Regions from separate parts of the Streptomyces sp. CS113 genome, predicted to be linked through region 2. Evidence: riboswitches for the same ligand, from Rfam matches in the RefSeq annotation. Region 2 holds a riboswitch; the other holds the start of a gene.
The links. A riboswitch is a leader RNA that binds a small molecule or an ion and turns the genes downstream of it on or off. The one in region 2 is predicted to bind cobalamin.
Positions count from the first base shown of each region.

Region 1: linked by a shared signal. The riboswitch ahead of B9W62_RS09225 (energy-coupling factor ABC transporter permease) and the one ahead of B9W62_RS02415 (ABC transporter substrate-binding protein) in region 2 are both predicted to bind cobalamin.

Region 1 covers NZ_KZ195574.1:2,144,274-2,149,034, reverse strand. The annotation lists gene cbiQ (cobalt ECF transporter T component CbiQ) at 1-255, opposite strand, end outside; gene B9W62_RS09230 (energy-coupling factor ABC transporter substrate-binding protein) at 256-612, opposite strand; gene B9W62_RS09225 (energy-coupling factor ABC transporter permease) at 609-1,307, opposite strand; cobalamin riboswitch at 1,337-1,522, opposite strand; gene B9W62_RS09220 (potassium channel family protein) at 1,588-2,049, opposite strand; gene B9W62_RS09215 (chloride channel protein) at 2,160-3,518, opposite strand; gene B9W62_RS09210 (DUF7144 family membrane protein) at 3,807-4,274, shown strand; gene B9W62_RS09205 (FAD-binding and (Fe-S)-binding domain-containing protein) at 4,344-4,761, opposite strand, start outside.
Region 2 covers NZ_KZ195574.1:607,033-611,793, reverse strand. The annotation lists gene B9W62_RS02430 (BlaI/MecI/CopY family transcriptional regulator) at 1-407, shown strand, start outside; gene B9W62_RS02425 (M56 family metallopeptidase) at 414-1,346, shown strand; gene B9W62_RS02420 (fasciclin domain-containing protein) at 1,611-2,270, shown strand; cobalamin riboswitch at 2,352-2,538, shown strand; gene B9W62_RS02415 (ABC transporter substrate-binding protein) at 2,601-3,668, shown strand; gene B9W62_RS02410 (FecCD family ABC transporter permease) at 3,665-4,741, shown strand; gene B9W62_RS02405 (ABC transporter ATP-binding protein) at 4,738-4,761, shown strand, end outside.

The DNA of each region.
Region 1 (4,761 bases), 1.5 Mb from region 2:
GACCTGCACCAGCAGCGGCAGCGCCCCCGTCACGCAGAACCCCAGCGGCACCCGGTACGCCCGCCACAGCCGGCGTCCGGGCACGCCCGCCGGGCCGAGCAGCACCGTCAGCGCCGCCACCAGCACCAGCGCCGCGCCCGGCCAGGGCGGCAGCGAGATCGCGAGCACGGTCAGACCGAGACCGAGCACGGCCTTGTCCACGGGATGGCGGCGGCGCCAGCGACTGCTGTGCGCCGCCGCGTCGATCGGCAGCACTCAGTCCCCTTCTGGGGTGTTCCGCGGTGCCGTCGTGGCCCCGGAAGCCGCCGACGCCCGCTCCTCGCCCTGCCGCCGGCCCCGGCGCAGCCCGAAGTAGTACGCCAGCACGCCCGCGCCGAGCGCGGCCTGGAGCGCGAACAGCGCCGACTCGACCTCCCCGGACGGCGGTTCGTACAGCGGGGAGAACCACGGCTCGTAGTCCGGTTCGATCTCGGTGATCGCCGTCTCGGCCTCCGCGTCGGCCCCGGCGAACGGCTCCTCCTTGTGGTCGCCGAGCCCCAGCACCAGCGGCAGCACCGCCAGCGCGGCCACCGCGAGCAGCAGCAGGGCGTTGATCCTCGTGTTCCGGCTCATCGCGCCACCGCCTCCTGCTTCCGCTCGCCGGACCGGGTCAACAGCACTCCGAGCCGGGTCAGTTCGCCCTTGCTGGACTGCACCAGGAGCCGCATCACGATCACCGTGAGCAGGCCCTCGCTCACCGCGAGCGGGATCTGGGTCACGGCGAAGATGGACCCGAACTTGCCGAGCGCGCCCGGGAACCCGCTGCTCGGGTCGGGGAAGGCCAGCGCCAGCTGCACGCTGGTCACGCAGTACGTGGACAGGTCGGCGACGAACGCGCCGAAGAACACGGTGACCATCAACGGCACGTCCCAGCGGCGCAGCAGCCGGTAGACGCCGTACCCGGCCCACGGGCCGACGATCGCCATCGAGAAGACGTTGGCGCCGAGCGTGGTCAGCCCGCCGTGGGCGAGCAGCAGCGCCTGGAACAGCAGGGTGATGGTGCCCAGGACCGCCATGATCGGCGGCCGGAACAGGATCGCGCCCAGACCGGTGCCGGTCGGATGCGAGCAACTCCCGGTGACGGACGGCAGCTTCAGTGCCGACAGGACGAACGTGAAGGCTCCGGAGGCGCCGAGGAGCAACGTGCTCTCCGGGTGCTCCCTGACCTCACGGGTGAGTGACCTGACTCCGTGGACGACGAACGGCGCGGACGCGACACCCCAGGCGATCGCGTGCGCCGGTGGCAGAAAGCCCTCGGCTATGTGCATGGCTCAGCAGACCCTCTCCAGCACCTCGTGGATGGACGACGCGCCTTGGCCGGTCTCCTGGCTTACGGGTACCACCGCCCGTGCTCCGCCTTCCCGGATCGCAAGCGATCCAGTGGCTGCCCGTGGGGGCCGGAGCCGGACTTCCCGATTCACAGTGGCGAGGGCCGCACCGGCATCACACCGGTTTCCCGTTCACCAAGGCGTGGCGACAGTAGTGCTCCCACCGGGCCGGGCACAAGCAGGCCTCGAGCCCCGTCCGGGCGGGCGGGCGGCACCTCCGTCAGCGCGAGCGGCCCCGCTGGGGCCCCCGGACCACCCGGTCGCGCATCCGGGTGGTCAGCGCGGTGGCGGCGGCCGTGAGGAAGACGAAGCTGTACGTGATCTGAAGCACGGTCACGACCCGCGCGGCCTGGCCCCTCGGGGTGATGTCCCCGTACCCGACGGTGGCGAGCGTCACCACGGTGAAGTACAGCGCGTCGATCCGGGTGTGCAGTCCGCTGAACTCGCCCGGCGACTTGGCCAGGGCGTAGTACGCCGCCGAGAAGACGTGCACGGACAGCACGATCAGCAGCGAGATGACCACGCCGGGGCGGCTGTCCGGACGGTCGAGGAGGACGTGCCGGATCTGCCGCAGCAGCAGCACCGCCACCACGGTCAGCAGCAGGGCGAACAGCACCCAGCTCAGCACCGGCCGCTGCGGCCCCAGGTGGTCGAGCGGGAGCAGGAAATACGCCACGACCACGGCGGCCGCGATCCCCGCCCGTACGACCCAGGGCCGGACGGCGGCCCAGCCGGTACCGGGACGCGGGCGAGTACGAGGGCGAGGACGCGGGTGTGCGGTCCGGCGGTCCTTCACCGTGCCGCTCCCGCCGACGGCGCCCCGCCCGGCGACCCGCCCGCCTCCGGCGGGGTCCGGCGCACCAGTTGCGCCACGATGAACGCGACCACCGACGCCATGACGATCAGCGGCATCTGGTCGTGGGCGTCCCGGCCCATCAGCAGCACCGCGAGGACCGAGCTGGCCAGCGGCAGCCCCGTCACCGCGGCCGCCGCGGCGGCGATGCCGAGGGCCAGCGCCGGGGTCGCGCCGAAGCCGGGCAGCCCCGAGCAGGCCAGGGCCGTCGCCGCGCCCAGCAGGACGGCCGGGAAGATCGGGCCGCCGCGCAGCGCGCCCAGCGCGATGCCCCAGGCCAGCCCCTTGCACGCGACCAACGCGACCAGGGCCCCCACGGACCAAGTGTGCGGGTGCGCGGCGAGCTGGGCCAGGGCGGCCTGGCCGGACAGCGCCGCCTCGGCCGGGGAGCGTCCGGTGATCAGCGCGTACGCGGCGACACAGACGCCGACCGCGGTGGCGCAGGCGACGGTGCGCGCGGCCGTGTGGCGCCGGGTCCAGGTGACGGTGCGGCGGCCCAGCGCGCGGGCCAGCGTGACCAGTACGGCGATCAGGGCGGCGGTGGGCAGCCCCCACAGGAAGTCGCCCGCGTCCGGATTGGCCTGGGGCGGCAGGTGGGGCAGGCTCAGCGCGCCGATCTCCAGCCCCGTCCACTGCCCGAAGCCGGTGAAGACCAGGGCGCCGGTCGCGCTGGCCAGCAGGCAGGGCAGCAGCAGGGCGACCAGCTGGGTGCCGGCCAGCCCCGCGCCCTCGATGAGCAGGACCGCCGCCGCGATCGGGCCGCCGAGGATGGTGGAGATCGCGGCGGTGGAGCCGGCCGTGGCCAGGATCGCGCTCGCCCGCTGGTCACCGCCGGCGCCGGCCCGCCGCACCGCCAGCAGGGCCAGCCCGCTGCCGACGGCCATGAGCGGGGCCTCGGGCCCCAGCACCACGCCGAGCGGCAGCGTGGCCAGCGCGGCCAGCACCGCGCCGGGCAGCGCGCGCGGGCCGACCGGCGCCCCGCCCAGACCGTTGACGGGGAGATGGCCGCCGCCGCCCGGCATCCGCGTCACGATCGGCGCCAGGATCAGTCCGGCGAGGACCAGCGCGGGCAGCGGCCACCACCAGGGCGGGGTGTCGTATCCGGCCGCCTCGGGCAGCGAGGTCCACACCCAGTGCTGCAACTCGTGCTGGAGCCCGACGAAGAAGAAGCAGGCCAGCGCGATGGGCACACCGAGCAGCACGCACAGCAGCAACAGCCGCCGGTAGCCGGGGCTGAGCAGGGTCTGCCGCAGCGACTGCTCGGCCCGGCCCGGGGCCGCGTGCGCCGGCGCGGTCACCGAAACCGCCCGCGCGGGCACCGCCGGGGCAGCGGCCGACTCGTCACACGCCCTCCTTCGTCCGCCCCCTCGGTCCCACGGCCCGTCGGTCTCCGGCAGCCGCGGATGCCGTTCAGTTAACGCGAGGCCCCGGGCGTCCGCATGTGCGCGCCCGGGGCGCGATTCACCCGTACGGCGGACCCGCGTGGCCGGGTGGCGCGGGCGCCCGCAGGCTCGAAACGACCTGTCCGCGCCGTCGGCGCCGGCGGGCAGCTGCCCCGTACGGGGGACACAGAAAGGACTCCGCTCATGAGCCAGCACGCCGAACCCTCTCCCGGCCGGCCGTCCCACGGCGGCGACGCCTCCTGGGCCCAGCGCTCGGGCGACCGCACCAGCGGCTGGGTGACCGGCGGTGTCGTCTTCGCGGGCGTACTGCTGCTGCTGAACGGCGCGCTCGCCGTCCTCCAGGGCATCGCGGCCATCGCCGAGGACGACGTGTACGCCCGTATCGGCACCTACGTCTACGAGATGAGCCTGACCGGCTGGGGGATCGTCCACGTCATCCTCGGCGCCCTCGTGTTCGTCACCGGGTACGGCCTGCTCAAGGACATGGCTTGGGCACGGGTGGCGGGCATCGTCCTCGCCTCGCTGAGCCTGATCGCCCAGTTCCTGTTCCTGCCGTACGCGCCCGTCTGGTCCGTGATCATGATGGCGATCGACGTGTTCGTGATCTGGGCCCTGGCGAGCCGCCAGGACAGCGCGTCGTCCCGGGCCTGAGACGCCGCGCCCGGCAACGACGGACGGTCACCACGCATCGTCGGTGGTGACCGTCCGTCGGTGCCGGGCTCAGTGCCGGCGCAGGCTCCTGGCCAGCGCCGTCGCCGCCGCCGCGGCGCCCACCGCGGCCGCCGCCGTGCCGGCCAGGGCCAGGGCCCGTGCGCGGGGGCCGGGAGCGGCCGGGCGGGCGCCCGGCGCGGTGCCGTACGCGCTGCCCGCACTCCCGGCACCGCCCGCGGGACCGGACGGCAGGGCCGAGGCCAGCAGCTCCGCCAGGTGCACGCCCTCGTGGCCGCCGCTGTCGAACTCGTGGATCTGGGTGCGGCAGCTGAAGCCGTCGGCGAGGACGACGGTCGACTCGTCCTCGTCCCGCAGCCGCGGCAGCAGCACCCGCTCCGCACACGCCTCGCTGACGTCCAGGTGGCCGCGCTCGAAGCCGAAGTTGCCGGCCAGCCCGCAGCAGCCGGAGTCCAGTCGCTCCGCGTCC
Region 2 (4,761 bases):
GCGGCGGAAGGAGGCGGGCCGTGACGGATGACCGGCGTCCGCGGCGGCGGGGCCAGGGCGAGCTGGAGGCGCTGGTGCTGTCCGCGCTGCGCGAGGCGGACGGCCCCGCGACGGCCGGCTGGGTGCAGGAGCGCCTCGGCGGAGACCTCGCCTACACCACGGTGATCACCATCCTGACCCGGCTCCTCGAGAAGGGCGCCGTCAGCCGTGAGCGCGCGGGCCGGTCCTTCGCCTGGACGCCCGCCTCGGACCAGGCGGGCCTGGCCGCACGCAAGATGCGCAAGGTGCTGGACGCCGAGAGCGACCGCGAAGCGGTACTGGCCAGCTTCGTCACCGGCCTCGACCCCGACGACGAGCGGCTGCTGCGCGAACTGCTCGGGCACGCGCGCGCCGCGGAGGACGGCTGACACCGCATGGGGGTCTTCGTCTTCCTGCCCCTGGTCCTGCCGCTGACGGCATGGCCGATCGCCAGGCTCGCCGAGCAGCACCTGCACCCGCGGACCGCGACCAGGCTGCTCACCGCCGTCGCCGCCGTGATGGCCCTGTGCAGCACCGTGTGCCTGGCCCTGGTGATGGTGGTCGGCACCGCCCAACTCCCGGGCAACCCGCTCCCCGACGGCTGGTCGGACCCCGAGGTCCGGGCGGCGGTGCCCTACGACGAGATCGTCGGCAAGGCGGCCATCCCCGCGCTCTGTGCGGTGGTCGCGGCCTCGGCGCGGGCCCTGTGGCGGCACGGCAGGGTGCGCCGCCGCGCCCACCGGGCACTGGCCGGGCTGCCCGGCACCGGGGTGGCCGTACTGCCGGACGACGTGCCCTACGCGTACGCGCTGCCCGGTGGGCGCCGGGACCGCGTGGTGGTGAGTACGGCCCTGCTGGACTGCCTCGAACCGGGTGAGCGGCGGGCCCTGTTCGCCCACGAGCGCGCCCACCTCGCCGCCGGGCACCACCGCTTTCTGCTCGCCGTCCGCCTCGCCGCACTGGCCAACCCGTTCCTGCGCCCGCTGAGAACCGCCGTCGCCTACACGGCGGAGCGGTGGGCGGACGAGACCGCCGCCCGCACGGTCGGCGACCGGCGGACGGTCGCGACGGCGATCGGCAAGGCGGCCCTGGTCTCCCGCGGCACTCCCGTCAGCACCCTCGCCGGACTCGCGGCGCCCGGTCCGGTGCCGCGCCGGGTGGCCGCCCTGCTCGGCCCCGCCCCCGCGGTCCGCACCTGGCCCCCGGTGTTCACCTCGGTGGGCCTGGCCGCCTGGGGCGCGGCGGCGGGCACCGCCGTCTCGGCGATGTCGTCCGCGGACGCCGCCGTGACGATGTTCCTCATCCTCCGGACCGCGACGCCGCTGTGAGACTCCCTCACTCGATCGGGTGAGTCACCAATCCGGGGCCGGGGCGGCTCCGGATTCCCCGTGTGAGGCGAGAACCGAGACCACGCCGAGAGTGAACCGGCGGCCGACTCCGGACCCGGGTCGGCCGGCCACCGCACCACGGCGCCGCGTACTCGGCGGACCGCCGCACACCACATCGATCCAGCACCGACCACCGCGCACCACGCGCACCGACCTCCGTACCGAACGCAGCCTTTGAGCTGCCCGTTTTCAGGGAGATTCTCCATGAACGCCCGTATCCGCCGCTCCGCCGTCGCCGTCGTCGCGGCCGCCGTCCTGCCCCTGTCCCTGGCCGCCTGTTCCGACGACGGCGACAGCGGCTCCTCGGACTCCGCGCAGGCCGCCTCCTCGGCCCCCGCGGCGACCGACGACCAGTCGGCCGACACCTCCGGCGGCATGGAGGGCTCCGACGAGCCGTTCGGTCCGGCCTGCTCCACGGTGCCGAAGGAGGGCGCCGGTTCGTTCGACGGCATGGCCAAGGACCCCGTCGCCACGGCCGCCTCGAACAACCCGGCCCTGTCCACGCTGGTGTCCGCGGTGCAGAAGGCCGGTCTGGTCGACACGCTCAACAACGCGGAGAACATCACCGTCTTCGCGCCGACCAACGACGCCTTCGCCAAGATCCCGAAGGCCGACCTGGACAAGGTGCTGGCCGACAAGGCGATGCTCACCGACATCCTGACCTACCACGTCGTGGGCCAGAAGCTCGCGCCCGCGGACCTGGAGAACGGCTCCTTCGACACGTTGCAGAAGTCGAAGCTGACCACCTCGGGTTCGGACGAGTCCTACGAGGTCAACGACTCGGCCAAGGTCGTCTGCGGCAACGTGAAGACCGCCAACGCCAACGTCTACATCATCGACACCGTCCTCATGCCGAAGAGCTGACGCGCGGGCGGGCGTGGCGGCCCGAGGGGCCGGGGGAGCGGGTCGGGCAGTGGCCCGCCCCCCGGCGGGGCGGTGCCCCTGTGGTAGCTTGCGCAAGCCAGTCGAACCCACCTGGTGGGTCAGGGAATCCGGTGCGAATCCGGAACTGACGCGCAGCGGTGAGGGGGACGGGCGGAACACGGGCCACTGGGCGGCGTACGCCGTCCGGGAAGGCGTTCCGTCCGGTCGAACCCGAGTCCGAAGACCTGCTGGCACCCGCGCCGCGTGCGGCGCGGGCCGCATCGTACGGACGGGCTTCGCGCATGAGCCCTCGACGCCAGAGGATCCCCCTTGTCCGCAGCAGGTCCCGTCGGCCCCCGCCGCCCCCTCCTTTCCCGCCGTGCCCTGCGCGGTCCCGTCCTGCTCCTGTCCGGCGCCCTGCTGGCCTCCGGGTGCGGCTCCGGGGCGGCCAATGACGACGCGGCAGCCCCGGCCGGTTATCCCCGCACCGTCCGGGACTGCGGGCACGACGTCCGGGTCACCGCGCCGCCGCGCCGGGCGGTCTCCCTCAACCAGGGCACCACGGAGATCCTGCTCTCACTCGGCCTCGCCGACCGCATGGCGGGCACCGCCACCTGGACCGACCCGGTCATGAAGGGACTGGAGAAGGCGAACTCCGAAGTCCCCCGGCTCGCCGACGACATGCCGTCCCTCGAGACGGTCCTGGACGCCGAACCCGACTTCGTCGCCGCCTCCTTCGCCTCCACGCTCGGCACCGGCGGCGTGGCCACCCGCGAACGGTTCACCCGACTCGGTGTGCCGGCCTACCTGTCCCCGTCCGACTGCGCGGGCAAGGACAACAGCGGCGACGGCGACGGCGTCCGGAGCGAGCCTCTCACCATGGACACCGTCTACGGCGAAGTCCGCGATCTGGCCCGCCTCTTCGACGTCGAGGAGCGCGGCGAGAAGCTCGTCGCCGACCTCGAGTCCAGGGTCGACGGGGCGACGTCCGGCATCGACGCCTCCGGCGTCACCCTCATGTACTGGTTCGCCAACTCCACCTCGCCCTACCTCGCGGGCTGCTGCGGCGCCCCCGGCGTCATCACCCGCGCGGTCGGCGCCGAGAACGCCATGGACGACACCCACGAGGAGTGGCCGCAGGCCGGCTGGGAGACCGTCGCCGACCGCGACCCCGACGTCCTGGTCCTCGGCGACCTCACCCGCAAGTCCCAGACGGCCGAGACCGCGGCGAAGAAGATCGAGTTCCTCGAGTCCAACCCCGTGACCAGGAACATGACCGCCGTCCGGAAGAAGCGCTACGTGCTGCTCAGCGGACAGGCCATGAACCCCACCATCCGTACCGTCGAGGGCGTGGAACAGGTGGCGGCGGCGCTGCGCGAGTTCGGGCTCGCCAAGTGACGTCCGCGAGCCGGACGGCCGCGGCACCGGCGTCCGTCTCCGGCCCACGCGCGTCCCGGCGCGCCCCCCTCGCGTGGGCGGCGGCCGGAGTCGTCGCCCTGTGCGCCTCCGTGGCCGTCGCCGTGACCATCGGCCCGGCCGACATCGGCGTCGCCGACGTGTGGTCCGTGATCGCCGCCCACCTCGGTGCCGGCACCGGCGCCGAGGGCGTCTCGCCGATCCGCGACGGCATCGTCTGGGACCTGCGCCTGCCCCGCACCCTGCTCGCGGCGGTGTGCGGCGCCGGACTCGCCGTGTGCGGGGCCGTCCTCCAGTCACTGCTGCGCAACCCGCTCGCCGACCCCTTCGTCCTCGGCGTCTCCTCCGGCGCCTCGACCGGCGCCGTGCTGGTCGTCGTCCTCGGCGTGGGCGGTGGCGCGCTGTCCGTTTCCGGCGGGGCGTTCATCGGGGCGGTCTGCTCCTTCGCGCTGGTGATGCTGCTCAGCCACAGCCTCGGCGGGACCACGGACCGGGTGGTGCTCGCGGGTGTGGCGGCGATGCAGCTGTTCTCCGCGCTCACGTCGTTCGTGGTCATGACCGCCGCCGACGCCGAGACCACCCGCGGCGTGCTGTTCTGGCTGCTCGGCTCACTCGGCGGCGCGGGCTGGAGCGACGTACGGACCGGCACGGCCGTCCTGGTGCCGGTCCTGGCCGTGTGCCTCGGCTACGCCAGGACGCTGGACGCCTTCGCCTTCGGCCAGGACGCGGCGGCCGCGCTCGGCGTCCGCGTGGCCCGTACCCGGCTGGTGCTGCTGTGCGCCACCGCCCTGCTCACCGCCGCCCTGGTCGCCTCGGCCGGCGCGATCGGCTTCGTCGGGCTGGTACTGCCGCACGCGGTACGGGCGCTCACCGGCCCCGGCCATGCCCGGCTGCTGCCGGTCTGCGCCCTCGCCGGCGCCGTGTTCCTGGTGTGGGTCGACACCCTGGCCCGTACCGTCCTCGCCCCCCAGGAGGTGCCGGTGGGCGTCGTGACCTCGCTGATCGGGGTGCCGGCCTTCGTGCTCGTGCTGTACCGCACCCGGAGGGCACGGTGACGCTGAACGCCGAGCGGGTC